Regions from separate parts of the Mesorhizobium sp. M0701 genome, predicted to be linked through region 1. Evidence: riboswitches for the same ligand, from Rfam matches in the RefSeq annotation. Region 1 holds a riboswitch; each other region holds the start of a gene.

The links. A riboswitch is a leader RNA that binds a small molecule or an ion and turns the genes downstream of it on or off. The one in region 1 is predicted to bind cobalamin.
Region 2: linked by a shared signal. The riboswitch ahead of NKI24_RS20525 (CbtB domain-containing protein) and the one ahead of NKI24_RS10495 (DUF1636 family protein) in region 1 are both predicted to bind cobalamin.
Region 3: linked by a shared signal. The riboswitch ahead of metE (5-methyltetrahydropteroyltriglutamate--homocysteine S-methyltransferase) and the one ahead of NKI24_RS10495 (DUF1636 family protein) in region 1 are both predicted to bind cobalamin.

Annotation. Positions count from the first base shown of each region.
Region 1 is NZ_JAMYPO010000008.1:79,120-89,496, reverse strand. It holds gene cobG (precorrin-3B synthase) at 1-1,115, opposite strand, end outside; gene cobN (cobaltochelatase subunit CobN) at 1,112-4,648, opposite strand; gene cobW (cobalamin biosynthesis protein CobW) at 4,667-5,707, opposite strand; gene NKI24_RS10495 (DUF1636 family protein) at 5,704-6,138, opposite strand; cobalamin riboswitch at 6,177-6,380, opposite strand; gene NKI24_RS10490 (winged helix-turn-helix domain-containing protein) at 6,410-7,609, opposite strand; gene NKI24_RS10485 (NADH-quinone oxidoreductase subunit A) at 7,945-8,310, shown strand; gene NKI24_RS10480 (NuoB/complex I 20 kDa subunit family protein) at 8,301-8,882, shown strand; gene NKI24_RS10475 (NADH-quinone oxidoreductase subunit C) at 8,888-9,490, shown strand; gene NKI24_RS10470 (NADH-quinone oxidoreductase subunit D) at 9,491-10,377, shown strand, end outside.
Region 2 is NZ_JAMYPO010000022.1:38,199-48,575, reverse strand. It holds gene NKI24_RS20560 (serine hydrolase domain-containing protein) at 1-555, opposite strand, end outside; gene NKI24_RS20555 (tyrosine phosphatase family protein) at 687-1,190, opposite strand; gene cobD (threonine-phosphate decarboxylase CobD) at 1,187-2,245, opposite strand; gene cbiB (adenosylcobinamide-phosphate synthase CbiB) at 2,244-3,215, shown strand; gene cobO (cob(I)yrinic acid a,c-diamide adenosyltransferase) at 3,561-4,178, opposite strand; gene cobU (bifunctional adenosylcobinamide kinase/adenosylcobinamide-phosphate guanylyltransferase) at 4,180-4,701, opposite strand; gene NKI24_RS20530 (CbtA family protein) at 4,694-5,476, opposite strand; gene NKI24_RS20525 (CbtB domain-containing protein) at 5,492-5,671, opposite strand; cobalamin riboswitch at 5,708-5,904, opposite strand; gene NKI24_RS20520 (SRPBCC family protein) at 6,254-6,421, shown strand; gene NKI24_RS20515 (heparan-alpha-glucosaminide N-acetyltransferase) at 6,640-7,638, shown strand; gene NKI24_RS20510 (methyltransferase family protein) at 7,655-8,161, shown strand; gene NKI24_RS20505 (MerR family transcriptional regulator) at 8,181-8,567, opposite strand; gene mgtE (magnesium transporter) at 8,698-10,095, opposite strand.
Region 3 is NZ_JAMYPO010000058.1:20,766-31,142, forward strand. It holds partial or broken gene glyA (serine hydroxymethyltransferase) at 885-2,223, shown strand; gene metK (methionine adenosyltransferase) at 2,278-3,453, shown strand; gene NKI24_RS32340 (adenosine kinase) at 3,560-4,552, shown strand; gene NKI24_RS32345 (transposase) at 4,585-5,262, opposite strand; gene NKI24_RS32350 (MFS transporter) at 5,553-7,181, shown strand; cobalamin riboswitch at 7,678-7,878, shown strand; gene metE (5-methyltetrahydropteroyltriglutamate--homocysteine S-methyltransferase) at 7,974-10,319, shown strand.

The DNA.
Region 1 (10,377 bases):
GGTGCGCCGGGGCAGGCGGCGATCCTGGTGCTCGGATCGGCTGCGTCGGTGACAAAGCCGAGGGCTGCGGCTGCGTCTTGAAGGGACGAGCAGGCGGCTGGCGCAAGGCCGAGGAAAAGCAGCGCGCGCTGCGGCGCCGGGCGGACTTCGGTCGCGCCGAGGGCGAGGGCACTCCGCACGAGAGTGACGATGTGGTCCGCCGGCATGCTGCCGAAGGGCAGACCGATGCCGAGGGCGGCACTGCCGGCTGCCAGATCGAAAACTCCGATGGGCCGGCGATCCTTCGCGCCCCCCTCTGTCCTGCCGGACATCTCCCCCTCTAGGGGGGAGATTGCGCCTTCGCCTCCGCTTTCGCCAATCGCCGAAGGTGCTGGGGGGAAGCCGCCGGCGAAGCTGCCGATCTCCCCCCTTGTGGGGGAGATGTCCGGCAGGACAGAGGGGGGCGCGAAGGATCGCCAACTTGCGAGAGATCTCAGCTGCCTCGCCGTCAAATCCCGCGCATGGGCATCGCGGCCCTTTTCGGCAACCATCCTGAGAATGGCGACGGCGATGTCACAAGCCGCATCTTCCTCGGACATCGCCAGCGGCGTGGCACCCTGCGCATCTCCGGCGAGCGATACCCGCCACTTAATTCCGTCGGCGGCCCGCACCCCGACCAGCCTGACATCGGCCGTAACCGCATCCATTGTCAGCTGCCCGCCGCCGTCGACGATCACCGAAACCTTCGGGCCAAGGCGTTGCGTAACACCGGCGTCCTCAATTGCCGCCCGAATCCGCTCCGCCATCGGGCGCGGGTCGGCTATCTCCTCCAGGTCGAGCCCAGCCAGCGGGCCGGTCTCTACCGGCACGCCGGTGCGCACCGCGATGCCCAGCGCATCGACCTCCATCGCCAGCAGCCGCGCGCTTGCCGGCGTCAGGCCGCGGATCTGCAGGCTGCCGCGGGCGGTCACTTCCATGATGCCGTTGCCATGGCGCAAGGCGGATTCGCAGAGTCCGATCAACGATTTCGGCAACAGTCCTCCAGCGACCGGATTGAGCCGCACCAGCAGCCCGTCGCCGGTCTGCATCGGCGCCGACAAAGCGGGGCAGGCGCCACGGCGCGAGAGAGCGTTCATGCCGCCACTCCCAGAGCTTGCGCTTCGGCAATCAGTGCGGCGAGATCGTCATCGATGGAATTGCGCAGCGGATGCCAGAGCCCGCGCCGCCGTGCCGAGAGAAAACGCTCGGCGATGACTTTTGCGGCTGAAGGGTTTTCGCGCAGGATGAAGGCGCGGACCACGGGGTCGCCGAGATAGGCGTCGTGCACGGCCTCGATAAGCGTGCCCGATATGGCATGGGTAGTCTCAGCAAAGCCGACAAGCCGGTCGACCGTCTCGGCGAATTCCGAGGCGCCGCGCGGGCCATGACGCATCTGGCCGGCGATGAAGCGCGGATTGACGGCGCGTGCCCGCACGACGCGCGACACGGCCTCACTGATAGAGCGCGGCTTCGGTCTTTGCGGGTCCGTGGTGTCGAGCACGATTACGTCGGCGTTTTTGCCGAGCGCGGCAAGTGCTGCCGAAAAGCCGCCGATGAAGGCGACGTCGGCCGAGCCTTCGAGGATGTCGCGGCCGGGGTCGTCGCCGGTATGAACCAGAAGGTCGGCCTCGGCGAGGCGATCCTCGAACGCGCCGGGCGCCGAAATGCCTTTGCCCTCGGAGCCGCCATAGGCGTGCGAGGTGGCGCCGAGATAGGTGCGGCCGATCTCTTCGCGCGCGGCCCAGTCGCCGCTCGACAACAAGTCCTCGACGCCCGCGCCGTAAGTGCCCGGCGAGGTGCCGAAAATGCGCGGGCTGATCTTGCCGTCGATGCGGGTCCTAGCGGCGAGCGGGTTTTCCGAATCGTCCTCGTCGCGGGTCGCCACCGCGTTGGCCGCGGCGTCGATCAGCGCGATCTGGGTCGGGAACATGTCGCGGAACAGGCCCGATATGCGCCAGGTGACATCGATGCGCGGACGGCCGAGTGTTGCCGGCGGCAGCACGTCTATGCCGGTGATGCGGCCGGTGGCGGAATCCCATTGCGGCCGGCAGCCCATCAGCGCCAGGCCTTGCGCGATCTCCTCACCGCCGGTGCGCAGCGAGGCCGAGCCCCACAGGTCGATGACCAGCGAGCGCGGCCAGTCGCCATGCGATTGCCTGTGGCTGCGGACCACTTCTTCCGCTGCCACCTTGCCCAGATCATAGGCGGTCGGCGTCGGCATGGTGCGTGGGTCGGCGGTGAACAGATTGCGGCCGGTCGGCAGAACATCGCGCCGACCCCGTGCCGGCGCACCGGCCGGACCGGCAGCGACGTGGCGGCCGTCGAGGGCGGCAAGCAGCGCGGTTTTTTCAGCTGCCGCGCTTTCCCGCCGCAACGGATCAGCCTCGCCTTCCGGCGAGCGGCCGTAAATGTGCAGGCCGTCCTTGATGGCGAAATCCTTGAGATCGCAGAGCCAGGCGTCGATGCGGCGCAAAGCCTCGTCGGCTGCGTCGGTCCTGGCGACGCCTGCCTCTGAGGCGAGGCCGGTCTTTTCCGCCGTCTCGACGATCAGCTTCGCCAGGCGGTCGCGGCGGCGGCGGTCGAGCCCGTCGGCCTGGGCATATTCGTCAACCAGTCGTTCAAGCCTATGCTGGTTTTCGTCCAGCCCGGCGCCGGTCAGCGGCGGCGGCAGATGGCCGAGCGTGACGGCGGCAATGCGCCGCTTGGCCTGCGCTGCCTCTCCCGGGTTGGAGACGATGAAGGGATAGATGACGGGCAAGGGACCGGTGACTATCTCGGGAAAGCAGTTTTCGCTGAGCGCCACGGTCTTGCCGGGCAGCCACTCCAGCGTGCCGTGGGCGCCGACATGGACAATAGCATGGATGCCGAGCGACTTGCGCAGCCAGAGGCCAAAGGCGACCAGCGCATGGCGCGGCGGCAGCATCGGGTCGTGATAGTCGGCGCGGCGGTCGGCTGAGCGCCCGCGGTCAGGTGCGAGTGCCACGGTGACGTTGCCGAAGGTGGCTGCGCGGAAGGCGAATTTTGCGGCGCTAGGCGCCTGAACACCCCTCTCTGTCCTGCCGGACGTCTCCGGCAGGACAGAGGGGGGTGCCTCGCACAAACTTGTCTCACCTGCCGCATTCCCCCATGCGGCCGTCACGGCAGCTATCGCTTCAGCAGGCAATTCCGCCGAGTACCCGAGATAGTCCTCAATCCCCAACCCTTCACCTCCACGCTCCAGCGTCTCCAGCAACTCGCGCGGCGTTTGCGGAATCCTCTCAACGGCGTAGCCCTGTTCGCTCAGGTCGTGCAGCATTGCCAGCACGCTGGACGGCACGTCGAGACCAACCGCGTAGCCGGTGCGACCGGGGGCGCTCGGATAGTCGGGGATCAGGATGGCGAGCTTGCGCTCCGCACGCGGCGTCCGCTGCAGGCGCACGAAGGCCTCGACACGGTTCGCCACTTGCGCCACGCGGTCGGGCTCAGGCCGGTTGGCGAAGGCGCGGAAGGCCAGCGCCGGGTCGGTTTCGCTTTCGCCCTTGAATGAAATGGCGCCGGCCAGGATGCGGCCGTCGAGCTCGGGCAGGACGACATGCATGGCAAGGTCGGCGGGCGCCAGGCCGCGCTGATTGGTTTGCCAGATGTCGCGGCGGGTGGTCGCGACGATGACCTGGAACACCGGCACGCCGGCGCGGTCGAACAGGGTTTCGACACCGGGCTCGGCACCCGAGGCGAAAGCCGTCGCAGTGATGATGGCGGCAGGCTTCAGGGTTGCGAGCGCGGTTTCGACAAAGGCGAGCGACGCCGGGTCCTTGAGGCTGGAGACGAACATAGGCACGGGAGCCATGCCGCGGTGGCGCAGGGCTTCGAAAAGCGCGTCGATGGGCGCGACATCGGCCGCGAGCAGCATCGAACGGTAGAAGAGAATTGGCACGACGTCCCCCTCCCCCTCGAGGGGAGGGTGGCCCGCAGGGCCGGGTGGGGTCGTCACGGCAGTGCGCGACGTTTTGTGTAGGCGCGCTTCGGAGAGGACCCCACCCCCGGCCTGCGGCCGGACCCTCCCCTCGAGGGGGAGGGGGACGCCGCGTTCTACGACCCCCAGTCCCGGCTCGTAAAATCCCGCCTTTGGCACGCTAACAGGTTCGGCTACCGCCGCACCCGATCCAGCGAGACTTGCCAGCCTCTGCACCAGCGCCGTCATATTCGCCGGTCCACCCTCGCGGAAATAGCCAAGCAGGCCGTCCAACTCCTCGCGCGGCAGCGTCGAGCCTTCGATCAGCCGCAAATCCTCGTCGTGGCTCTCGCCCGGCAGCAGCGCCAGCTTGATACCGCGATTTCGCGCGATAACGGCGAGCTGGTCGCAGCCATAGCGCCACCACTCGTAGCCGCCGAGGATGCGGACCAGAATGACCTTGGCGTGGCGGGCGACACTGTCAATCCACAGGTCGACGGACATCGGATGGCGCAGGTCGCGCAAGGCGGCGAGCCGCATCGACGGCAGGCGGTGCGCATCTGCCTTCCACGCCGCCGCCAGCCCGGCCAGGTCGCTGTCGGTGAAGGACAGCGCCACGACATCCGCAGGCGTTTGCCTGAGATCGACAGGCTCGGCGAGATCGTCGAGCGAGGCGGATGTGGTGGTGAGGATGTGCATCGCGGCTCGTACCTGGGGTCAGCCGGCGAGGATACGCTCGATGGCCGGGCGGTTCAGCCCTTTCAGGCCGATGACGACTAGGCGCGAGCGGCGGTCGTCTTCAGCGGTCCAGGCGCGGTCGTAATAGTGGTTGACGCGCGGACCGACGGCCTGCAGCAGGAGCCGCATCGGCTTGCCGCCGACTTCGACGAAACCCTTGACGCGCAACACGTTTTCTTCCTCCGCCGCCGTGGCGACCCGTTGTGCGAGCTCGTCCGGGTTGGACACGGACGCGATGTCGATGACGAACGAGTCAAAATCGTCATGTTCGTGGTCGAGCTCGTCGTCGTGGTGGGTCTTGCGGTTCTCGATGTCGTCCTCGACGGCGAGGCCGAGGCCGAGCAGCACCGACGGGTCGACCTTGCCTTGCGAAGTCGGTACGATCTTCACCGCCCGCGCAACGTGCTTGCCGATGACGGCATTGGCACGGGCCGCGCCGGCTGCGTCCATCAGGTCGCTCTTCGACAGGATGATCAGGTCGGCGCAGGCGAGCTGGTCTTCGAACACTTCCTCGACCGGATCGTCATGGTCGAGCGTCTCGTCCTGCGCGCGCTGCGCCTGCAGGGCGTCCATGTCGTTGGCTACGCGGCCATCAGCCAGCGCCGGTCCGTCGACCACGGCAATGACGCCGTCCACCGTCACGCGGCTTTTCACCGACGGCCACTGGAAGGCCTGGACCAGCGGCTTGGGCAAAGCGAGGCCGGATGTCTCGATCAGGATGTGGTCGACCCTCGGCGTCAGCGACAGGATCTGGTCCAGCGCCGGGACGAAATCATCGGCGACGGTGCAGCAGATGCAACCATTGGCCAGCTCGACGATGTTTTCCTCGGGGCAGGTGTCGATGGCGCAGCCCTTCAGGATCTCGCCGTCGATGCCGATGTCGCCGAACTCGTTGACGATGATGGCCAGCCGCTTGCCTTTGGCGTTTTCGAGCAAATGGCGGATCAATGTCGTCTTGCCGGCGCCGAGAAATCCGGTGACCACGGTGCAGGGAACGCGCGAAAGGGAGGCAGCGGTCATATCAAGTCCTTCAGAAGGTCAAGGGGAGGGATGCGGGCAACGAGGCCGCGCTTTAGGCAATCGGGACGGCCGCGCCATGGAATGAGCCCATCCGTCGAGGTGGCGAACAGCTTTGCCCCGGTGACGAGATCGGCGCCGCTGGTCGTGGTCAGATCACCGAAGACGTAGCTCCAGCAGCCGTCGCGCAGCATGGCCGCGCTGAGCCGGCGCTTGCAATTGCCGAGGCATTCGACGGTGCGGATTTTGATGTTTTCGCTGGAAGCGGCGCGGCGCGTGTCCTCTGCGAGCAGTTCGCCGGCGCGCGGATGAGCGTCCGAACCGGTCTCGTCACGGCAGGACGAGCAGACGATGACGGTAACGCCGGCCGGGGAATCACCATGGCCGGACAATAAATCCGCTGTCTCAGCCGGAAAACTGCTGTCGCGTTCCAAATCAGGCTCCTTGCCCGGAAAACCCGCCAGGCGATCGGATTCTTATGTCCTAGACGGCAGGTCTCCTGGCTCGCGGGTCATCGCCTGGGTGCCGCCTTCCCGGGAATATCCCAGTGGTTTTCGGCCGAGGCTCGTCGCTTACAGTTGCGGGGACAGCCGCGGATTTGAAATCGAGATTTCGCACCGCATTCCCTCTTGGCCCCTGCCGTTGCGGGCAGGGGACCGTCTGGAACGGATTTAGGCTTGTGGAGGCAGTCGTGTCAACGCACGTCTATGCCGCGGCGATATCCGCGAGCGGCCGGCCGAGGTCGCCGGCAGCGGTCACCTCGATGCGTTCCAGGCCGAGCCAGCCCTGCATCTGCTTCAATTCTTCGAAAAGCTCGGCAGCGGTTTGTGGCGGGGCGCCGGGCTCCGCATAGGCGGCATGGACGCGCAATACGCCGGCCGGACGGTCGGCCCTGAGGTCGACGCGCCCGACGATGCTGTCGCCGAGCAGGAATGGCAGCACATAATAGCCATACCGGCGCTTTTCGGCCGGCGTGTAGATCTCGATGCGGTAGTGGAAGTCGAACAAGCGCTCGGTGCGCGACCGCTCGAAGACGACGGGATCGAACGGCGCGAGCAAGGCGCGCGCCTCGATCCTGCGCGGCAAACGGGCGTCGTTGTGGAGATAGGCTGTTTTGCTCCAGCCTTCGACGCTCACCGGCAACAGGTCGCCGGCCTCGACCAACTCCTCGATGCGGCCCTTGATGTCGGCGGGCGAGAGGCGGAAATAGTCGCGCAGGTCGCCTGCCGTGGCGATGCCGTGGGCGCGGGCCGAGATGCGCAGCAATTCGCGGTGAGCATCCTCGGGACAGGGAACCGGTAGCGCGAGTACCGCCGGCGGCAGCACGCGCTCCGGCAGATCGTAGAACCGCTCGAAGCCGCGGCGATGCGCCGTGGTGATGCGGCCGGCCCAGAACAGCCACTCGAAGGCATGCTTGGCATGGCTCCAGCCCCACCAGCCGCCCGAACCCTTCTGGCCTTCGAAAGCCGACGCCGCGATCGGGCCTCGTTCGGCGACCTCGCGATAGATGTCTTCGATATAGGCGGCGTGCTCGCGGCCCCATTTGGCCAGTCCGCTGTACATTTCGTCGCCGCGTTCGGCCCGCTGCATGCGCCAGCGCATCAGCGGATAGGTCTCGACCGGCAAGAACGAGGCTTCATGCGCCCAATACTCGAAGACCATGCGCTTGCGCGTGACGGCGGCGTTGTCGAGCAACGCCAGCTTGTAAGGGCCAAGCCGCGAATAAAGCGGCATATAGTGGGCGCGCACCACGGCGCTGACGGAATCGATCTGCAGCAGGCCGGTACGGGCAAGCACGCGGGCCAGATGCCGGCGGTCAGGCGTGCCGGTGGGGCGCGGGTCATTGAATCCCTGTGCCGCCAGCGCAATGCGGCGGGCCATGGCAAGCGAGATTTTTTCCTTCATGAAGGCGGCATCCGGACGATTTTGGACAGAGAAAATGACCTGCGATTCCGTGCCATGCTAGCAGGGTTTTGGCGGCATCCATGTCAGGAGAGAAAAGTGGAGTAAAAAGTGAAGGAAATCAAACAGGAGCGGATCGGACCAGTTTTCCCGGATATGCCGTCCAGCACCGCGATTTGAACAAGGTTTGACTTGCTTCGCCGAAAGCGCTGCGCTAACCCTCGCCGCGTTGCAGCATAGAGCCCCCTTAAAACGGTTCAGTGGTTAAACTGTCACGCTTCCGCAAGTGGGTCCGGTGCTGTAATCAGAGTGGATTGGCCGCAACGGAAAGCTGCAGAATGAACGCATTGTTGAGTTCGTACCTGCCCATCGTCCTGTTCATCGGCGTGGCGCTGGTCGTCGGACTGGCGCTGCTCGCCGCACCCTTCCTGGTGGCCTATCGCAACCCCGATCCGGAAAAGCTTTCGGCCTATGAGTGCGGCTTCAACTCGTTCGACGACGCCCGCATGAAATTCGACATCCGCTTCTACCTGGTGTCGATCCTGTTCATCATCTTCGATCTGGAGGTGGCCTTCCTGTTTCCGTGGGCGGTGTCGTTCAGTCAGATCGGCATGCTCGGTTTCTGGTCGATGATGGTGTTTTTGGCGGTGCTGACCATCGGCTTTGCCTATGAATGGAAAAAAGGAGCGCTGGAATGGGATTGAACGACAGTTCCGGTACGCTCGTCGCGCCGAAGCCCAAGGGCCTCATCGACCCCAACACCGGCAGGCCGGTCGGGTCCGACGATCCATTCTTCCTGGAGATCAACAACGAGCTCGCCGACAAGGGCTTTCTCGTCACCTCGACCGAGGCGCTGATCACCTGGGCGCGCAGCGGCTCGCTGATGTTCATGACCTTTGGCCTCGCCTGCTGCGCCGTCGAGATGATCCATACTTCGATGCCGCGCTATGACTCGGAGAGGTTCGGTGTCGCGCCGCGCGCGTCCCCGCGCCAGTCCGACATCATGATCGTCGCCGGCACGCTGACCAACAAGATGGCGCCGGCGCTGCGCAAGGTCTACGATCAGATGCCGGAGCCGCGCTACGTCATCTCGATGGGCTCCTGCGCCAATGGCGGCGGCTATTATCATTATTCCTATTCGGTGGTGCGCGGCTGCGACCGCATCGTGCCGGTCGACATCTACGTGCCCGGCTGCCCGCCGAGCGCCGAAGCGCTGCTTTACGGCATCCTTCTGCTGCAGAAGAAGATCCGCCGCACCGGCACGATCGAGCGGTGAGCGGCATGACCCAGGCGTTGAATGACCTCTCGACCTATCTCGGCGAGAAGCTGATCGGCCGGATCGGCGCGGCGGTGTTCGCCTATGGCGAACTCACCATCTCGGTCGAGCCGCGCGACCTGATCGAGGTGGTGACCTTCCTGCGCGACGACCCGAAATGCCAGTTCATTTCGATCATCGACGTCTGCGGCGCCGATTATCCATCGCGGGCGAAGCGCTTCGACGTCGTCTATCATTTGCTGTCGCCGAGACAGAATATCCGCATCCGAATCAAGGTCCAGGCCGACGAAGAGACGCTGGTGCCGTCGATCACCGGGATTTATCCCGGCGCCGACTGGTTCGAGCGCGAGACCTATGATCTCTATGGCGTGCTGTTTTCAGGCCATCCCGATCTGCGGCGGATTCTGACCGATTACGGCTTTGAAGGCCATCCGCTGCGCAAGGACTTTCCGCTGACCGGCTTCGTCGAGGTGCGTTACGACGACGAAGCCAAGCGCGTCATCTACGAGCCAGTGGAGCTCAAGCAGGAATTCCGCAATTTCGATTTTCTGTCTCCGTGGGAAGGTACGGATTACGTGCTTCCGGGGGATGAAAAGGCAAAGCAGTAAATGGCTGAAACCTCCGTTCGCAACTTCAACATCAATTTTGGCCCGCAACATCCAGCGGCGCACGGCGTTTTGCGCCTGGTGCTGGAGCTTGACGGCGAAGTCGTCGATCGCGTTGACCCGCATATCGGGCTGTTGCACCGCGGCACGGAAAAGCTGATCGAGGCCAAGACTTATCTGCAGGCCGTGCCCTATCTCGACCGGCTCGATTATTGCGCGCCGATGAACCAGGAGCATGCCTTTGCGCTTGCCGCCGAGCGTCTGCTCGGCATCGAGGTGCCGAAGCGCGGCCAGTTGATCCGAGTGCTCTATTCGGAAATCGGCCGCATCATGTCGCATATCCTCAATGTGACGACGCAGGCGATGGATGTCGGCGCGCTGACGCCGCCGCTGTGGGGCTTCGTCGAGCGCGAAAAGCTGATGGTGTTCTACGAGCGCGCCTCGGGTTCGCGCATGCACGCGGCCTATTTCCGCCCCGGCGGCGTGCATCAGGATCTGCCGCAGAAGCTGATCGAGGACATCGGCAAGTGGATCGACCCATTCCTGAAATCGGTCGACGACCTCGACTCACTCTTGACCGGCAACCGCATCTTCAAGCAGCGCAATGTCGACATCGCGACGGTGTCTCTGGCCGACGCCTGGGCCTGGGGTTTTTCCGGCGTCATGGTGCGCGGCTCGGGCGCGCCGTGGGACCTGCGCAAATCGCAGCCCTACGAATGCTATGCCGAGCTGGATTTCGACATTCCGATCGGCAAGAACGGTGACTGTTTCGACCGCTATCTGGTGCGCATGGAAGAGATGCGGCAGTCGGCGAAAATCATGCGCCAGTGCGTCGATCTGTTGCTCGGTAAGGAGGGCAGCGGGCCGGTGTCCAACCTTGACGGCAAGGT
Region 2 (10,377 bases), on a different contig from region 1:
GTCCCGGAAGATGGTCGAGAGCGGCTTGCCGTCGATCTTCTCGGCAACAAGGCCGAGCAGATAGTAGTTGGTGTTGTTGTACTCGAATTCGGCACCCGGCGCGAAGTCCGGCGGCCGTTTGAACGCCATGCCGAGTACTTCATCAGCGGTCCATACCCTGTAAGGATACTTGTCCAGGCTTTCGGCAAGTTCCGGCGCATTGGTGAAGTTAGGGAGGCCGCTCCGCATTGTTATGAGCTGCCGAATGGTTATCTCGTCGCCGTTGGGAACGCGCTGGACGTATTTCGAGATCAGATCGGCGAAGCTCAGTTTCCCTTCCTGCACCAGTTGCACGATGACAGCGGCGGTCATCGTCTTGGTGTTCGAGGCCGCACGGAAGTGGGTATCGGCGCGCGGCGGGTTCGTGGCACCCAGTTCAGTCGTACCGTAGCCGAAGACGAGGTTGCCCCGCGGAGTCTTGAGCAAAACCATGGCACCGGGCAGCATAAGTTCCTTGGCCAAACCCTCGACAGTGGCTTGGAGCGCTGCCAGGTCGATCGACTTGAGAGCCGGCATGGACGCGGCCATGGCGCTGCCTGTCGCGCAGACCACGCCAACAACCATGGCCAAAATTCTCCCGATCATCATTCGCCCCTTGGCCGTGTGCTAGAACTCCTGCGCACTTTTCCTGGAATTTGTTTTTAGGCTCAGATTTTCAATTCGAACGGCGTGCCTTCGAAAGCATCCGCGCCGCGCCCGATCGCCTGGATCGCTTCGATCATCCGGCCTCTGCGATCGAGCAGTGCGTCGGCAATTGCGATCAGCCGAGGATTGGGTGTCGCCGTGGGCGACAGCGCGCGCAGCGTCTCGGCCAACTCGGCCTCGTCGCGCTTCGGCGCCAGCGCTGCCGCGATGATGTAGGCCGAGGCGGTCGAGCGGCTGATGCCGGCATAGCAATGCACCACCAGCGGCCGCGACCGATTCCATTGCCGTGCGAAATCGAGCAGGTTCAGAACATGCTCCTCGCCCGGCATCGTCATGCCCTCTTGCGCCACCGCAATGTCATGCATGACCAGATGCAGATGGTTTTCCCTGGTGATCGAGGCCGGTCGCATCACCTCCGTTCCGGCGGCAAGCAGCGAAAGCAGACGGCCGGCCCCGGTCTTCGTTACCGTTTCCTCGACTTTGGACAGCGAGCAGACATGGATCATTGGGTCGTTTCTCCTTTGGCATTATCGTCGCGCCGCGAGGCCCAGCCGGCAAGTGCCGATTCGAGCCGCCGCCATTCTTCATCGGCTCCCGGCAGGCCGGCGCGCAGCACATTCGGACGATCGGCGAAATGCCGAAGCAGGATGCCGCGCTGGCCGAGCACCGAAAACAGGCCGGCGGCGTTCGCCAGCCTGAGATAGCGGAACAGCGTGGTGCCACCGGCGACAGGCACGCCGAAGCGGCCGAACAGCGTATCGAGCCGTGCGGCATCCTCGGCCAGACGGCGCCGCATCCCGGCCTGCCAGCCGGTATCGGCAAGCGCCCTTATGCCATATTCGAGCGCCGGCCCGGCAACCGCCCATGGCCCGAATTGCGCCTCCAGCCGCTCGACCGTCAGCGCATCGGCCAGTGCAAAGCCAAGCCGCAGGCCGGCCAGGCCGAAGAACTTGCCGAACGAACGCAGCACGACGATGCCGCCCTGGTCGACGTCGCCGGCCAGGCTTTCGCTGCGCGGGCCGACATCCATGAAAGCCTCGTCGACCACCAGCAGCCCACCTCTGGCTCGTAATGTCCCGGCAAGTCGAAGCAATCTTTCGCGCTCGACGACACGCCCGTCCGGGTTGTTGGGATTGACGACGACGGCAAGGTCGGCCGCCGCCAGGGCTTCGAAATCATCGACTTCAGCCGCCGCATGGCCGGCGATCGCCGCTGCCCGCCGATGCTCGGCATAAGTCGGCCCGAGCACCAGCGCCGTGCCCGGGCTGACCAGGGAAGCGACGCGCGGCAACAAGATCTGCGTGCCGGGCGCCGCTGCGACATTCGCCGCCGACGGGGCGCCATAGGCGCTTGCCGCGCGTTCAGCCAAGTCGCGGCCGCGCGCTGTTTCCGGCAATCGCGACAGGGCGGTGGCGGGCAAATCGAAAAGCGGGTAGGAGTGCGGATTAATCCCGGTCGAGAGGTCGACGAAAGGCAGCGGCGCGTGAGGGAAAAGCGCCCTCGCCCGGCCAAGGCTTCCGCCGTGGTCCACTGCCGCCGTCACTCCATCAAGAGCCTTCATGCCGATCCTGATCACTTTCCTGTCGCTGGCCATCGAACTTGTACTCGGCTACCCGGCCCGGCTCTTCGATGCCATTGGCCATCCCGTCACCTGGTTCGGCAGGCTGATATCCTTTCTCGACCGCAGGCTCAACCGCGCCACTGATTCCGACGCCCACCGTCGCGGCTGGGGCGTCGTCACGCTGCTGGTGATCGTGCTGGTGCCGGCCGCCCTCGCCCTCTGGCTCGAAACCTTGCTTTGGAGCATTCCCCTCGGCTTGTTGGTTACCGCAATCCTGGCGACGTCGCTGCTGTCGCAGAAGAGCCTGGCCGAGCATGTCGAAGCCGTCGCCGACGCCCTCGACAGCGGCGGACTGGACATGGGCCGCATTGCCGTCTCGCGGATCGTCGGTCGCGACCCGGAAAAGCTCGACAGGGCCGCTGTCTGCCGCGCCGCGATCGAAAGCCTGGCCGAGAATTTCTCCGACGGCGTCGTCGCTCCGGCCTTCTGGTTCGGTATCGGCGGGCTCGCCGGCGGCGTCGCCTACAAGGCCGCCAACACCGCCGATTCGATGATCGGCCATCGCACCCCGCGCCACGAAGCCTTCGGCTGGGCGGCTGCGCGCTTCGACGATTGGATCAATCTGCCGGCGTCGCGGCTGACGGCGCTGCTGATCGTACTCGCCGCTTTTCTGGTCAAGGGCGCCGACGCCAACGGCGCCTGGCACGCCGTGCGGCGCGATGCGAAAAAACACCGCTCGCCCAATGCCGGCTGGCCGGAAGCAGCGATGGCCGGCGCGCTCGGCCTGGCGCTCGCCGGCCCCCGTTCCTATGACGGCGTCATGGTCGAAGACGCATTGATGGGCGAAGGCGGCCGGCGCGATGATGTCGAGAGCACCGACATCCGACGGGCGCTGAAACTCTACCGGACTGCCGATTTTCTGCTGATCGCGCTGTTCGGCGTGGTCGCGGTGGTTGTTATCTTGGCGTGATCTGCGCTCGAGATCGAGCGGAAACAAAAAACCCGCCAAGCGACGGGTCGTTGGAGCCAATTAGCACCATACCGAAATTAGTAGCATAGCTGCCGGCACAAAGCAAGAACAAAATAGGGCGCCTTCAGCCTTGAAGGTTCGCAGCTTAGTTCCAGCTTGGGTTCCTCGCCCCACGAAAGTGGGGAGAGGTGGCTCGGCGAAGCCGAGACGGAGAGGGGAACCGCGCTCTACGAAAGCCCCCTCTCCGGGCGCGGCGCGGCCACCTCTCCCCCGCTTCGCGGCGGGCGAGGAACCCAAATCTTGAGAGGTCGAGACACCGCGCCTCTGCCTCCCCAGCAACACCCCTCAGAACTCGATCCCCTGCTGCGCCTTCACGCCGGCGGAGAAGTGGTGCTTGGTCACGCCCATCTCGGTGACCAGATCGGCCGCCTCGACCAATACCGGTTTGGCGTTGCGGCCGGTGACGACGACATGCAGGCCTTCGCGACGCGCCTTCAACGCCGCGACCACCTTTTCGAGATCGAGGTAGTCGTAGCGCAGCGCGATGTTCAGCTCGTCGAGCACCACGAGGCTGATCGACGGCTCGGCCATCAGCTCGAGCGCCTTCGCCCAGGCGGCCTCGGCCGCCGCGATATCGCGTTTCAGGTCCTGCGTTTCCCAGGTAAAGCCCTCGCCCATGGCGTGCCAGACGACGCGATCGCCAAAACTAGCAAACGCGTCCTTCTCGCCGGTGTGCCACTTGCCCTTGATGAACTGGACGACGCCGACGCGCTTGCCATAGCCGAGCATCCTGAGCGCCAGCCCGAAGGCGGCCGTGGTCTTGCCCTTGCCCGGTCCGGTGTTGACGATCAGCAGCCCCTTCTCGACCGTCTTGGCCGCGACCTCGGCGTCCTGCACCGCCTTGCGCTTGGCCATCTTGGCGCGGTGGCGTTCCTCGTCCTTGGGATCGACAGTATCAGCCATGTCATTTCACCTTGAGCGGCAGCCCCGCCACCATCAAAAGCACGGTGCTGGCAACAGCCGCGACATCCTGATTCAACCGACCGGCGGCGTCGCGAAACCGTCTTGCCAGCGCATTGTCCGGCACGATGCCCTGGCCGACCTCGTTGGACACCACGAACCACGGCCCACGCGGCCGCGACAGCACATCGGCCAGCCTCCGGCATTCGGCCTCGACATCATGGTCGGCCAGCATGTGATTGGTCAGCCACAGCGTCAGGCAATCGATCAGCGCCGGCTGGCCATCAGGCAGCGCCTCGATCACGCCGGCAAGGTCGAACGGCGCATCGATGGTCGTCCAGCCGGCGCCGCGGCGCGAGCGGTGCAGCGCGACGCGCTGGCGCATCTCCTCGTCATAGGCTTGCGCCGTGGCGATATAGCTCCAAGGCGGCGGGCCGACCGTCACCAGGCTCTCGGCATGCGCGCTCTTGCCGGAGCGCGCGCCGCCGATGACCAGGGTCAGTGCCCCGGCAGCGCGGTCAGGCAAAGCTGTCGCGCAGGCTGGTCGCCGTGCCCGTGAAGCGTCCGCGCACCACGCCGACGACCGCGCCGAGCACCAGCCAGAACACCAGATTGGTCAGCGTCACCGCCACCACGAACTGGTGGTGCAGGCCTTCCGGGATCGCCGTCTCGAAGCTATTGGGCTGCGGCGCGCCGACAATATGCGGCGCAACGATCAACGCCACGGCAAGAGCCACCAGCGGCAGCGATCTGCGGAAGACGATAAGGCCGAGACCGGCCGCTGTCGCCACCACTGTTGCCCACCACCATATCTGGCGTTGGACAAGGTCGGCCGCCGGCATCGCCGGCAGTTCCGGCGGCAGGCCGAGGCCCGGCGCCAGCGTGAACACGGCAAAGCCGGCAAGCCCCCAGAACACGCCCTGGCGCCAGTTGCCGATGCCGCCGGCGAATTCCGAAACCGCGACCAGGACCAGCGCGAAGCCGATGCCGGTGACGATATTGGCAACGACGCTGAAGGCGAAGCGTTCGAAAGCGTCGGCCGGCGCCCAGCCTTCGCCTTCCGCCGGAGCCATTGCTTCAGCCGGTGCCGGCGCGGCGCTGCTCATAGCCGTCGTGCCCGCGGCGTTTTCGGCCGGTGCCGCAGGTGCCGCGGCATGGTCATGGCCGCCGCCGGCCTGTTCGTAGATTTCCGCCTTCAGGATGAGCGGCACCGTGGCATAGGCTTGCATGCAGGCGAGAGCCACGCCGGCCACAAGCCCTGCGATCGCCGCGATGAACACGACGTTGCGAAACAGTGTCATGATGTCAGCCCCTTGTCAGTGGCAGGGAAAGCCCATCGAATGGCGATAGTCGTGCGCGGCATTGTGGACCGCATCGATATGCGAGAAGCCGACAAAGCCCATGACGAAAATGCCGAGGAATGCAGCAAGCGCCAGCTGCATGAGACGCGACTGCGAGGAGGCGGAAGCGCCGAGCGAAACGGAAGCGGTATTCATGTCTTGTCCTTTCGCCCTCCACCCGAGGGCATAGAAGTCAGTTTCCTGTCGCCGGCAGGTCTCCTGGCTCGCGGATCAGCGCCCTTCCCCACCTTCCCGAAGGCGAACCTTCAGTGGCATATGGAGAGGACTACCGCACACAGTTGCGGGGGCAGCCACGGCATTGGGCAAACAACTTGCCCTCACCGCATTCCCTCTTGGTTCCAAACGGAACCGACGACATCAGCGACTATAGGCAGAATCGCCGCGCCCGGCAAACCAAATTCCGCCGGATCGTGTGGCGAATGCGCCGCCTCGCCAAGCCGGTCGGCCGGCGCCGCGATTGACAATTTTCGCAGCCGGGTGTCGGCTGGCGGATGGGGAGGAAGCCGGCATGCAACCCAGCCCGAATGAGCGCGGTCCCTACAAGGGCCTGACGCGGGCCGAGCCGACGCTGCCGTCATCAGCCTATTGGGACATCGCGGCCTATCAGCGCGATCTCGAGGCCATCTGGTATCGCAACTGGCTGCTCGTCCGCCGCGAGGCGAAGCGCTCGCCGATCCGGCCGCGGATATCGACAACATCGTCGCCTTCGGTACCCAGGTGCTGGAGGAGGATGCTGATATCTGCGAGGTCAACCAGATGGGCCTGCGCTCGATGCGCCACAAGGCCGGCGTACTGATGCCCGAGGAATACGACTTGCACCGCTTCCACAACTGGGTGCGCGAGCGCCATGCGGCGCTCGCACATCAAAGCGATTTGGGCAGATAGCGCCAGGTGACGAAGCCGCAGGCCGCCGCCAGCAGGCCGAGTGTCGCGAAAACCGCGCCCAGGCCGAAGAACGCCAGCACGCCGGCCAAAGGCTTTCCGGCTCTGGCCTAAAGCAGCTCTGATGCCGACCGGCGCCAACACGACGCAAGGCCCTGCTTCTTTTGACGGTGGCAACCGTGATAGTCGTCTTGCCGGGGCTGAACCAAGACAGCGAGACCATGAGCATCGACACGCCGAGCGCAGCCGTTCAGGATCAACCGAAGTCGAAGCGCATCGCCGCTATCGACATTGCACGCGGCATCGCTTTGCTTGCCATGGCGAGCTATCATTTCACCTGGGACCTCGAATTCTTCGGCTACACCGATCCCGGCCTCACCGCCTTCGGCTGGTGGAAAATCTACGCGCGCTGCATCGCCTCGAGCTTCCTGTTCCTGGTCGGCATCAGCCTCTATCTCGCCCATGGCAAGAAAATCCGCTGGACCGGCTTCTGGAAGCGCTTCGCCATGGTTGCCGGGGCAGCGCTCGCAATATCGCTGGTCACCCGCATCGCCACGCCCGACGGCTTCATCTTCTTCGGCATATTGCACGAGATCGCGCTCGCCAGCCTGCTCGGCCTGGCGTTCCTGCGCCTCCCGGCGCTACTGACGCTTGCCGTGGCGGCCCTCGCTATTGCCGCGCCTTTCTACCTGCGATCTGAGCTTTTCGATCATCCGGCTTTGTGGTGGGTCGGCCTGTCGGCGACCAACCCGCGCTCCAACGACTACGTTCCACTGCTGCCCTGGTTCGGCGCCGTACTTGCCGGCATCGCGGTTACCAAGCTCGCCGCCACCTCCGGCGCGCTGACGCGGCTGTCGGCCTTGGCGCCTGGCCGCTGGGCAAATCCGCTGGTCTTCATCGGCCGGCACAGCCTTGCCTTCTATTTGATCCATCAGCCGGTGCTGATCGGCTCGGTCTGGCTGTTTTCGCAATTCATGCCGGCGCAGGCCGAAACCAGGGAGGTGCGTTTTCTGAAATCCTGCCAGATATCCTGCGAGCAGGCACGCGACACCGAGTTCTGCTCCAGCTATTGTGCCTGCATGCTGGACACTCTCCAGGGCGAAGCCTCGCTTGACCGGCTCTACAGCAACGACCAGTCCCCGGAGTGGAAGGCGCATATTGGCGAGCTCGCCGGCACCTGCACCGCCCAAACCGAGGCGGCGGAACCGGGAACGCGCTAATCGAGGGAGGACAATAATGAGCGACAGTCACCCGAAACCCGTGCAGCAAAATCCTGGGCAGCCGAAGCTGGGGCACATCCCATGGCCGCCGCTGATCTATATCGCTGCCATCATCGTCAGCGTCGCGCTAGGGCTGTTCTACCCGCTGCCGTGGATCGGCGATCTTCTCGGCGACATCCTGTTCGCCGCCGGCCTTGTGGGGTTGGTGGCGGTTGCCGCGCTCTGGTTCACGGCAATCCGCACCATGATCCGCGCCAAGACGACGCTCAACCCGAACGGTGTGCCTGACCATCTGGTGACTACCGGAGCCTTCGCCGTCAGCCGCAACCCGATCTACCTCGCCAACACGCTGCTGCTGGTCAGCCTCGCCTTTGTCACTGGGATCGCCTGGTTCCTGCCGCTGGCGGTCATCGCGGCGTTCCTGACGCAGAAGCTGACGATCGAGAGCGAGGAGAAGGTGCTGACGGCCAAATTCGGCAAGAAATACCGGGACTACGCCAAAAGGGTACGGCGCTGGATCTGAGCCGGCGCTGACGCCGCGCTCATGTGGTGACGCCGAGCTCCACCAGCCGCTCGACGCAGGATTCCTCGGCCTGGTCGAGCTCGGCCAAGGTCTCTTCGAGGTCGCGGCGTTTCTGGCGCAAATCCTCGCGCTTTTCCTCGATGCGCTTGATCATCAGCTTGAGCTGGCCGACCTCGCCGGGCGGCTCCCTGTACATCTGGATGATTTCGCGGATCTCGTTGATCGAGAAGCCGAGCCTCTTGCCGCGCATGATCTGGCGGATGAGATGCCGGTCCGACGGACGGAACAGCCTAGTGCGGCCGCGTCTTACTGGCTGCACCAGCCCTTCGTCCTCATAGAAGCGCAACGTCCGCGTCGACACGTCGAATTCGCGGGTCAGCTCCGTGATCGAATAATATTCCCGCATCGTCACTCCAATGCCCCGGCCACGCCGCGAGTTCCAACTGGCCGTCGCCGAGGCGCGTACCAGAATCGGCGGGCAAGGCACCTTTCAAAGCCTCGCATGGCATTTACGTAAAAGTCAATTGAGGTGACGTTCAGCGCACGCCGAACCACCATGTGGCGAGCCCGAGAAAGGCAAAGAAACCGACGACATCGGTGACCGTGGTGACGAAAACCGCCGAAGCCACAGCCGGATCGATCTTGAAGCGGTCGAGCAGCAGCGGGATAAGGATGCCCGCCAGAGCCGCCACGAACATATTGATGATCATCGCAGCCGCAATGATGCCGCCGAGATTGCGATCGTGGAACCAGGCAGCAGCGACGAGGCCGATCAGGATGGCAAAGATGATGCCGTTGATGAAGCCCACGCCGATTTCGCGGCGGATGATGCGGCCGGCATTGTAGATGTCGAGGTCCCTGGTCGCCAGCGCCCGCACCGTGACCGTCATGGTCTGCGAGCCGGCATTGCCGCCCATGCCGGCGACGATCGGCATCAGCACCGCCAGCGCCACGATATGCTCGATGGTGCGGTCGAACAGGCCGATCACCGAGGCCGCCAGGAAAGCCGTCAAAAGATTGACCAGCAGCCAGGGCACGCGCGAGCGCGAGGTCGAAAAGATGCTGTCCGAGAGTTCTTCGTCGCCGACGCCGCCCATGCGCAGCAGATCTTCCTCGGCCTCCTGCTGGATGACGTCGACGACGTCGTCGATGGTCAGCACGCCGACCAGCCGCTCGTTCTCGTCGACGACGGCGGCGGACAGAAGATCGTATTGTTCGAATTCGCGTGCCGCCTCCTCCTGGTCCATGGTGGCCGGGATGGCATGCCTGGTCTCATGCATGACCTCTTCGACCTTGACCGAGCGCTTGGTACGCAGGATCTGGTCGAGGTCGATGGCGCCGAGCAGCTTGAAGCTCGGATCGATGACGAAGATCTGGCTGAAACGGTCGGGAAGATTGTTGTCCTCGCGCATATAGTCGATGGTCTGGCCGATCGTCCAGAAGGGCGGCACCGCGACGAACTCCGTCTGCATGCGGCGGCCGGCGGTCTCTTCGGGATAGTCAAGCGAACGCCGCAGCCTGATCCGCTCGGTGAACGGCAGCTGCGACAGGATCTCGTCCTGGTCCTCCTGGTCGAGGTCTTCGAGAATGTAGACCGCGTCGTCGGAATCGAGATCCTGCACCGCCTGGGCGATCTGCGCATTGGGCAGACTGTCGACGATGTCGCGGCGGATCGCCTCGTCAACCTCGGTCAGCGCGGAAAAATCGAAATCCTTGCCCAGCAATTCGACCAGCGCGCGTCGCTGTTCCGGGTGCAGCGCCTCGAGCAGGTGGCCGAGTTCCGACTGGTGCAGATCGTCGACTTCGCGCTTCAACGTCAGCGTATCGCGATCGGCGATCGCGGCACCGATCTGGGCGAGGAACGACGACAGGATGACGCCGTCCTCGTCATAGATGTCGGCGCGGCGCTCCTCGGCCGCCCTGGCGCCGGTCATCTGTTCGTCCTGGCCTTCCACCAGCGCCTCCCGCCATCGGATTTCCGGATAAGGTGCCTGTCAGGTCTAGACCATGATCCTGACAATCGGAATCGATTTTGCGAAAGGACCATGCACAACGACAAATTGCTACAGCGCCGTTCGCGCGTCCAAACGACGCGGCGCATACCGGATGGTAGGAGGAGAGGACGTTCTACAAACCTGCGACGCTGCAAACCTTCGCGGCGGCAGGTAAAGGGCAGCGTATCTCCCCGCCCCGGTCAACCAGATGGGCAGATCGAC
Region 3 (10,377 bases), on a different contig from region 1:
TGTCTAGGCCACAGTTATGAGACTACGAACTACTTGGCCAGGAAGAAGATCGGATTGAAAGCGAACCTTCCTTGTCATCTTTGCATCACGGTCAGTCTGCACGAGATTGACCGCTGCAAGCCGGGAGCAAGACCGGGCTGCGCAAACGTTGCAACAGATCCTTCAAGGAAATTCATAGACTCTTAGCAACTCCGGTTCGCTGTGAATGGTAGGCTTATTGCAACGTTTGAGTCAGTGGGGTCCGAACCGTGGCTTATTCTCCGACCCGCCGAACTGCGTGCAATTTCGGCTAAAGGCAATGGCAAGAAGAGCGCCCATCTTGTTTGTTCGACACAGCCATATCGGCTCAAAACAGTATCTTCACGGCCACCGAGATTGTCCGGTCGGTGGACAAGCAACCATATTATTTGGTTCGAAAGCTGCAACATCTGTGGAGAACGCGAAATGACAAATTCAGTAGGACGAGTGCCCAGGCTTTCCAAGTGGCTTGGTCGTGACCAATGCTGACACTGGTCAGTCGCCTACGGACGGCAGCGCATTTAGATCGCCTTCGAATTCTAGGCCTTTGCGCGCACGCGGACCTAACTGTCTGCCAGCTAGCGGAGATTCTGGGTCTGCGTCGTGAGCACGTTGTGCGACACGTTCGGCTGCTGGCCAGAGCCGACTTTCTTTACTGCAACGAACAACGTCCGTGGTGCTCGTACAATCTCAAAACAGGAGGTAAGGACGGCGGGCTGGTTCAATTGTTGGTTGATCTCCTGCCCCACGGCGATGGCTATCACAAACGAGACCTTCAACGGCTCGAAGCGGTACGAGACACGCGGCCGAAGGGGACCGCATGCTTGACCGTGAAATAGGTCATCCAATTGGAGCGCGAAGCTATCATGGACAACTCCGCCGACGGCGCGATCGCACAGCCCGACACCTACGGGCAGTCTTCCTTGGCGGCGGTTGATTGCCGCGTTCACGAACTGCTTCTAAGACAGGAGCGGCAGGAGCGGACGACCCTTAAGCTCATCGCCTCAGAGAACTTTGCGTCCTCGGCCGTGCTGGAAGCGAACGGCTCGATTTTCACGAACAAGTACGCCGAGGGGTACCCCGGTGCGCGATACTACGCTGGAAATGAGGTCGTTGATGAGCTTGAGAATCTAGCCATTGAGCGCTTGAAAACACTATTTGGCAGCGAGCATGCCAACGTCCAGCCTTATTCCGGCTCGCCGGCCAACCAGGCTGTCTATCGTGCGCTTTTGAGCCCCGGTGACAAAGTCATGGGCTTGCCCCTTCCGGAAGGGGGCCATCTGACTCATGGTTGGGCCATCAACTTTTCCGGAACTGACTATCAACGCGTCCCCTATGGACTAGATGAAAAGACACAGCAGATTGACTATGACCGCTTGCGCGAGACAGCCAAGCGGGAACGGCCGCGGCTCATTTGGGTCGGCGGAACTGCTTACCCGCGTGTCTTTGACTACGCGGCAATGGCAGAAATCGCCCTGGAAGCGAGCTCCTATCTCGTAGCCGACATTGCGCACATCAGCGGCCTGATTGCCGCGGGAGCGCACCCGAATCCCGTGCGCCATTGCGACGTGGTCAGCAGCACCTCCCACAAATCGATCCGCGGTCCCCGCGGTGGCTTCATTTTGTCAAGGAATGAAGATCGCTATCAAGCGCTGTATCATTCGAAGGGCAAATACAATCTCGCCAGACGAATAGATCGCGCTGTCTTCCCTCAACTGCAAGGCGGCCCCCATATGAATGTTATCGCTGCGCTAGCAGTTGCCTTGCACGAAGCCGCGAACCCGTCCTTCCGAAGCCACGGCCAACAGACCGTCAAGAATGCCAAGGCTCTTGCACAGGCACTGATCGAGCGAGGTTATGACCTGGTTACCGGGGGGACGGACAATCACATGCTGATCCTTGATCTGCGCGATCGACCACTATCGGGCAAGGCCTATGCCGAGCGGCTAGCAAAGGCAGGCATCATCACAAACTTTAACATGGTGCCTGGCGACCCGCGGGATCCGGCGGTCACAAGCGGAATTCGCCTGGGGGCGCCAGCAGTGACGTCAATGGGCATGCGCGATGTGGAAACCGTGCAAATTGCTCGCTTCATTGACTCCGTCCTCTGGCGAGCCAGACGACGAAGATCTCCATGCCTCCCTGCGAAGAGACGTTGCCGACTCGTGCGCTGCGTTCGAGGTCCCGGGCATCCCCGACAGGTAAGGTGGGCTAAGCAAAATGCCCCATACAACTCCAACACCCGAAGTGAGGCATTTCATGGCTAGGCAGTTCGTGTTCTCTTCCGAATCGGTTGGCGCGGGACACCCGGATAAGTTGGCCGACAACATCTCGGATGCCATCCTCGATGCCATCCTCCGCACCGATCCCAAGGCGCGCGTCGCCTGTGAAGCGTTGGTAAAATCAGGGATAGTCGTTCTGGCTGGCGAGATTACCAGCGATGCGCGGGTGGATTATAGCCAAGTTGCGCGCGATACAATTCTCGATATTGGATACGACGATGAGGCCGTCGGCTTTGACGGCCGGCGTTGCTCCGTCGTTCATGCACTCACCGAGCAATCGCCCGACATTAGCCAGGGCGTTGACGAGGGACGAGGGCAGGACCTCCAGCAGGGAGCGGGAGATCAGGGCCTCATGTTCGGCTACGCATGCCGCGAAACCGATACTCTAATGCCTTTGCCGATCCAGCTCGCTCATCGCTTGACGAAACGACAGGCAGATGTCCGGAAAGCACGACAGCTTGGCTGGTTGCGTCCTGACATGAAATCCCAAGTCTCAGTGCGCTATGACGGGTTGCGCCCGGTCGCCCTTGATACCATCGTCGTATCGACCCAACATGACGAGCAGGTCTCGCAAGAGACGGTCCGCGAGGGCGTCATTGAGGAAATCATAAAGCCTGTCCTGCCGACCCACCTGGAGACGGAAGGCATAAGAATTCTGGTCAACCCGACGGGGAGGTTCGTAGTCGGCGGGCCGCGCGGCGACTGCGGTCTCACTGGACGCAAGATCATCGTCGATTCCTATGGTGGGATGGGTCGTCACGGCGGCGGCGCCTTTTCGGGCAAGGACCCGTCCAAGGTTGACCGCTCAGCTGCCTATGCGGCCCGGTATGTCGCAAAGAATATCGTCGCTAGCGGACTTGCGGACGTCTGCGAGGTGCAGCTTGCTTACGCAATCGGCGTGGCCAGTCCGGTTTCTGTCATGGTCAACACGTTCGGGACAGCGAGGGTTGAGGAAAGAAGGATCGAGCGCCTCATTCTTGAGTTGTTCGATCTCAGACCGAAGGGCATTATCAAGATGCTTGATCTCTTACGCCCTATATACCGCAAGACCGCGACCTATGGCCATTTCGGCCGTGAAGAGCCTGACTTCACCTGGGAGAAGACAGACAGGGCCGACGAATTGCGTCGCGAGGCAGGACTTGCCGCCCCGTGAGGGCTGGCGCCGAACGGATTGGCAAGCGAGAAAGCCCATTCCCACTGGCCAGACCCGCGCCCGGCCGGGGTGGCAAGAAGCCGGCAGAGTTTTGGCGGAGACATTGATGCCGGATTATGACGTGCTTTGCATCGGAAATGCCATCGTCGACATCATCGCCCAGTGCGACGAGGCGTTCCTGGAGACCAACGGCATCATCAAGGGCGCGATGAATTTGATCGACACCAGGCGCGCCGAACTGCTCTACAGCCGCATGGGCCCGGCCATTGAAGCCTCGGGCGGCAGCGCCGGCAACACGGCGGCGGGCGTTGCCAGCTTCGGCGGCCGCGCCGCCTTCTTCGGCAAGGTCTCGAACGACGCGCTCGGCGAAATCTACGCGCATGACATCCATGCCCAGGGCGTCGCCTTCGACACCAGGCCGCTCAGCGGCGAGCCACCGACGGCGCGCTCGATGATCTTCGTCACGCCGGACGGCGAGCGCTCGATGAACACCTATCTCGGCGCCTGCGTCGAGCTCGGCCCGGAGGACGTCGAGGCCGACAAGGCGTCGGGCGCCGCGGTCACCTATTTCGAGGGCTATCTATGGGACCCGCCGCGCGCCAAGGAAGCGATCAGGCAGACGGCGAAGCTCGCCCATGCCGCCGGGCGCGAAGTGTCGATGACATTGTCGGACTCGTTCTGCGTCGACCGCTACCGCGACGAGTTCCTCGATCTCATGCGCTCCGGCACCGTCGACATCGTCTTTGCCAACAGCCACGAGATCAAGTCGCTCTACCAGACCGCGTCCTTCGACGAGGCGCTGGCGCAGATCCGCAAGGATTGCAAGATCGCCGCCGTCACCCGCTCGGAAAAGGGCTCGGTGATCGTGCGCGGCGACGAGACCGTGACCATCAATGCGACCAGGATCCGCGAGCTGGTCGACACCACCGGCGCCGGCGACCTCTACGCCGCCGGCTTCCTCTACGGCTACACGCAAGGCCGCAGCCTCAAGGATTGCGGCGATCTCGGCTCGCTGGCGGCCGGACTGGTCATCCAGCAGATCGGCCCAAGGCCACGGCAGAATCTGCGCCGAGAGGCGGAGCAGGCGGGATTACTGTAGGTGGCGAGCCAAGAACCAGCTGCCCACCCTCCTTAATCCAGCCCGAGCCTTTTCTTCAGTTCCGCATTCTCCTTGCGGAGACGATCGGCAAGCAGGCTCTTTAGCCGCTTGTTTTCTTCCTCGAGCGCGACGAGATCCTTCAGCCCGTCACTGTCCGCCGCCGGCGCCGAGGCCTTCTTCCAAAGATAATATGTCTGTTCCGAGATGCCGGCTTGCTTCACCGCGCTCTTGAGAGTAGCGCCGCCGCCGATCGAGGTCTCGATCTGCGCCAGCTTCTGGGCACGATCCTTCGCGGAGTAGCTCTTTCGGCCTGTTCGCGCTGACGGCGGTGCTTCAGTGGTCGCGGATATCGGCTTGGCGCCCTCCTTGCGGGCAGGCGCGCTCGCCTCAGCTTCTGGCTTCCTCGACCGCCGCGCTCTCGTCTTCGGTTTTGGCGTTTCCGCTTTGTCTGCCGGTGCGCTAGGAACTACTGCTGACTCGGTTTCCAGGGGATTGGCCATGAAATGCTCCACTCGCGGTTTTTGCAAAGGTTCAGCATCAAGGGCCACTACAGTAGAGTCAACAAGCTGACGATTTAACGGCTCGACTTCCTTTGTTGTCTCGGCCATCGCCGCGGCGATGTCGAAATTGCCCCAGATGGAACGTGCGGATTTTTGATAATTGCGCTTTTGTTTGACTTCCACGGTGAATGGTCGCGTCTGCCGCCTCATAGTTCCTTCCTGAATAGGAGAATGAAGTCGCCGCTCGAATTTTTGGCGCTTCCTGCTTAGCGCGGAGCATTATCGTATAGCCGCTCAACGGGCAAGTGATGCCGGTCTTCGATGGCTGACCCATCTGGGGAGATTTGAGCGGCTTCGCGCGTCCTGCGCATGCCTGTAAGGCCGCCAAGTTTTCTGGGTTAGCAGGCGCGCCACTGTGGCAGCTTGGCTTGTACGGCGAGGCCATGGTTGAGTGAGGCGAACCAAATCCAGCCCCGCGCTCGATCCCGAAGCTTCCCACAATGGCGAAGAGAACATCTTCACTCGTTCCTTTTCAGCACAAGACCTTCCGTTCGCTATGGTCGGCTGCACTCGTTTCGAACCTTGGCACCCTGGTGGAAGGTGTGGCGGCGGCTTGGCTGATGACCAGCATCGCCACCTCCCATGGAATGGTGGCGCTCGTCCAGTCATCGACCACCCTCCCCTACATGATCTTCTCCCTCGCGGCGGGAGCGCTCGCGGACAACTTTGACCGTCGCCGGATCATGTTGACTGCGCAACTGCTGATGGTCTGCGTATCCGCCTTCCTGGCGTTCCTGACCTATGCGGGGGAAATGACACCCTGGATCCTTCTGGGTCTCACCTTCCTGATCGGCTGTGGTTGGGCATTGCACGATCCCTCTTGGCAAGCCTCGATGGGGGATATCCTGCCTCGCGAACACCTGCCTAGCGCGGTTGCGCTCAACGGCATGAGCTACAATCTCATGCGCAGCATCGGGCCGGCGATTGGCGGCATAATCGTGGCCACAGCCGGTGCGGCCTTCGCGTTCCTCTTTAACGTCTTTTGCTACTTCGCTCTGATCGCTGCGCTGTTGCGGTGGAAAGCCGTACGGGCACGACAAGCGCTGCCGCGGGAGGCTTTCGGCAGTGCGATGGCGGCGGGCTTCCGTTACGTGCTCTTGTCGCCGAACCTTCTCAAGGTGATGTGCCGGAGTTTCATTTTCGGCCTCACCGCCGTTGTCATTTTGGCTCTCCTGCCGTTGGTTGCTCGCGAACAGGTCAAAGGGACCGCGGTCACCTACGGCGTGATGCTTGGCTTCTTCGGCTTGGGAGCGATTTGCGGCGCGCTCCTCATCGGGCGGGTCCGAGAAGTTCTCTCCAACGAATGGGTCATTCGCGGTGCGTTCTTTATATTGGCGATCAGCTGCTTCTTTCTGGCATGGAGCGAGCACGTTTGGCTGAGCTGTCTGCTCCTCATGCCAGCCGGTGCGGCCTGGATTCAATCATTCTCGCTGTTTAACGTCACAGTGCAGCTTTCGGCGCCGCGGTGGGTGGTTGGACGCGCCCTGTCTCTCTATCAGACGGCCACATACGGCGGCATGGCGGCGGGAAGCTGGCTTTGGGGCGAACTGGCGGATGTCCAAGGTGTTTCGGGAGCCTTCCTCGTCGCCAGCGTGGTTCTTGTGATTGGTGGACTGATGGGGATCGTTCTGCGTCAGCCGGATTTCGAAACGCTCAATCTGGATCCGACCAACAAGTTCAGCGAACCGACGCTGCAACTTGACCTGCGGCCACGAAGCGGTCCGATCATGGTGATGGTCGATTATCGTATCGATCAGAGAGATGTCCCAGAATTTCTCAGTGTGATGACATCGTGGCGAAAAGCCCGGCTGCGAGATGGCGCCAGACAATGGGCGTTGCTGCGTGACCTGGAAAAGCCAGAACTATGGACCGAGTGCTATCATGTGCCAACCTGGGTCGAGTATGTTCGCCACAACAACAGGCAGACCCAGGATGACGGCGAAATCGTTGCGCGCCTGGAAGCGCTGCACCGTGGCGATTGCCCGCCCAAGACGCATCACAAGATCGAACGCCAAACCGTGCGCGTGCACGACGATTTGCCGCTCAGGCCTCATTTGGACAGGACTTGAGCTGGCCCGGTGGTTTGAGCCGGGTTACCTTGAGCCGGTGGCTGCGAACGAGCAGAACGTTGGCCTCGACCCTTCGCAACACGCCGCTATACCGGGCCTCCGGTGCTCCCCTCGAAATCGTTGTGTCGTGCCACCGAGGGCATCACGGCCAACACCTTCCACATGGGCAACAGCCTCGCCATGGAGTCGAATGTGGTCGCGAGCAGATCACCAAAGAAGCGGTCGGAACCTCGGAGCCGAAGTTCGATGCCGAGGTGGCGTTCGCATGATGCGGGAAGCAGCACCACGGCGCTTGCCGGTATGTTTGCCGCCGGCAGCCGACGAACTCCTATCCTCCTGGCGAAGAGCGATGTGCGTCATTGCTTTGATTTACCGGCCGCTCAAGGCTCCCACAGTTTTCGCTTTCGAGGCGACCTATGGGAACATGCCAACGGAAATTTAACATAACGACATAAACATTTCTTTATGCGGCGTTGACAAAGAAGCGAACTGTTGTAATTGTCTCCCGAGTCGTGGTTCTCCGTACGGCGCTGCCGCAGCGGAGCTAAGAGGGAAGCCGGTGCGATGCCGGCGCTGCCCCCGCAACTGTTAGCGGCGAGCCAACCCCACTCATGTCACTGAGGCGAATAGCCTTGGGAAGACGGGTAGAGGCTATGACCCCGCGAGCCAGGAGACCTGCCACGGCGAATTACGTCCACGGGCGGGGTGTCTCGGTGGCCGCTGCAGCCTGGCGTTCGTGCCGGCCCGCTAGCGCCTTCCTTGTCACCGACGCCCCAACCATCGGGGTATGGCATGACTGTCTCTCAGCAAATTCCTGTAGCAACGCTCGGCGTGCCGCGCTTCGGTCGTCGGCGAGAACTGAAATTCGCGCTTGAAAGTTACTGGTCCGGAAAATCTTCCGCCGCCGACCTTCTCACGACGGCGAAGGCGCTCCGTGCCGCTAGCTGGGAGGAGCAGCACGATCGCGGCGTGTCGAAAATCCCGTCGAACGACTTCTCGCTCTACGACCATGTGCTCGACACCGCAGCCATGGTCGGCGCCGTTCCATCCCGTTACGGCTGGAATAGCGGCGAGGTCCCACTTGACATCTACTTCGCAATGGCGCGCGGCAACCAGGGTCAGACGGAGGATTGTGGACACGCTGGTCACCAGCACGCGGCTCATGGGCCTGATGTAACCGCGATGGAAATGACCAAGTGGTTTGACACCAATTATCACTACATTGTGCCGGAACTCGACGATGATCAGACGTTCGCCCTCTCGTCGACGAAACCGGTCGACTACTTCCTCGAGGCTAAAGCTCTCGGCATTCACACACGCCCAGTCATCCTTGGACCGATCACCTTCCTCAAGCTGGCGAAATCGCCTGCCGAAGGATTCGATCCCATCGCGCTCCTGCCGCGGCTGCTGCCCGTCTACGAGCAACTCGTGCAGAGGCTGAAGCTGTCGGGAGCCGACTGGGTGCAGATCGATGAGCCAGCGCTTGTCCTCGATCTGAACCCGAACGAACGAGCTGCGTTCGAATTCGCCTATAGCCAGCTGTCGAAAGCCGCGCCCGAGTTGAAAATCATGCTGGCTACGTATTTCGGGCCGCTGGGAGACAATCTCGAAACCGCGGTTTCTCTGCCCCTGGCCGGGCTGCATATTGATCTCGTGCGCGCTCCCGAGCAACTGGAAACCGTGGGTCGGCTCGCACCGAAGGATCTGGTGCTCTCGCTTGGCTTGATCGATGGCCGCAACGTCTGGCGTGCGAACCTGCCCGCCATTCTCGACCGCATCAAACCGATCGTCGCCGGCTGGCCCTTGGACCGCGTCGAGATCGCGCCTTCTTGCTCGATGCTGCACGTGCCGATCGACCTGCGCATGGAGACCGAACTCGACGCGGACATCAGGTCGTGGCTCGCCTTCGCGGCCCAGAAGACCGACGAGTTGGTGTTGCTGGCCCGGGCCCTGACTCAAGGCAGGGATGCGGTGGCAGGCGCGTTGAAAGCGTCTGCCGAGGCTGCCGCCACTCGCGTGACATCCACGAAGATCCATGACCCGCTTGTTGAGGGACGGATCGCCAGCATTGACGACAGCATGAAGCGACGAGAGAGCGCTTTTGCCGAGCGCTCCAGAGTCCAGGCCGGCACGCTCGGGCTGCCGCCGTTCCCGACGACGACCATCGGGTCCTTCCCGCAGACGCCGCAGGTACGCAGGGCGCGGGCCGCTCATGCGAAGGGCCAGCTGAGCTATGTCGACTACGAGACCTTCCTGAAGAAGGAGATCGAGGCTGCAATTCGCTGGCAGGAAGAGATCGGGCTGGACGTGCTGGTGCACGGTGAGTTCGAACGAAACGACATGGTACAGCATTTCGGCGAGCAGCTGTCCGGCTTCGCCTTCACCCAGCATGCCTGGGTGCAGAGCTATGGGTCGCGTTACGTGCGCCCCCCCATCATCTTCGGCGACGTATCGAGGCCCAATCCGATGACGCTGCGCTGGTGGCAATTCGCCCAGTCGCTTACGGAATACCCTGTGAAGGGAATGCTCACAGGCCCAGTGACCATTCTCAACTGGTCTTTTGTTCGCGACGACGTACCCCGCTCCGAGGCATGCCGCCAGATCGCGCTTGCCATCCGCGACGAAGTGACGGATCTCGAATGGTCCGGCGCAAGGATGATCCAGATCGATGAGGCCGCGTTTCGCGAAGGATTGCCACTGCGCCAGTCTGACTGGAAAGACTATCTCGACTGGGCTGTCGAATGCTTCCGGATCGCTTCAACGGCTGTAAAGGACGCGACTCAAATCCATACCCACATGTGCTATTCGGAGTTCAACGAGATCATCGACGCGATCGCCGAAATGGATGCGGATGTAATTTCGATTGAGACGTCGCGCTCGAAAATGGAACTGCTGGACGCCTTCACGAGCTCCAAATATCCGAACGAAATCGGGCCCGGAGTCTACGACATTCACTCACCACGTGTCCCGGAAGTCGGGGAGATTTCGGATCTCGTCATGCTTGCCCGCGAGCGACTGTCGGATTCCCAACTGTGGGTAAACCCGGACTGTGGCCTCAAAACACGCAAATGGGAGGAGGTCCGCCCTGCCCTCATGAACATGGTCGATGCAGCACGTGCGCTCCGGGAGAAAGTGTAGGCCGGAGGGTTTCCTGGTTGCTCACCATGTGGTGAGTCACCGGCTGCCGCATGTCGGC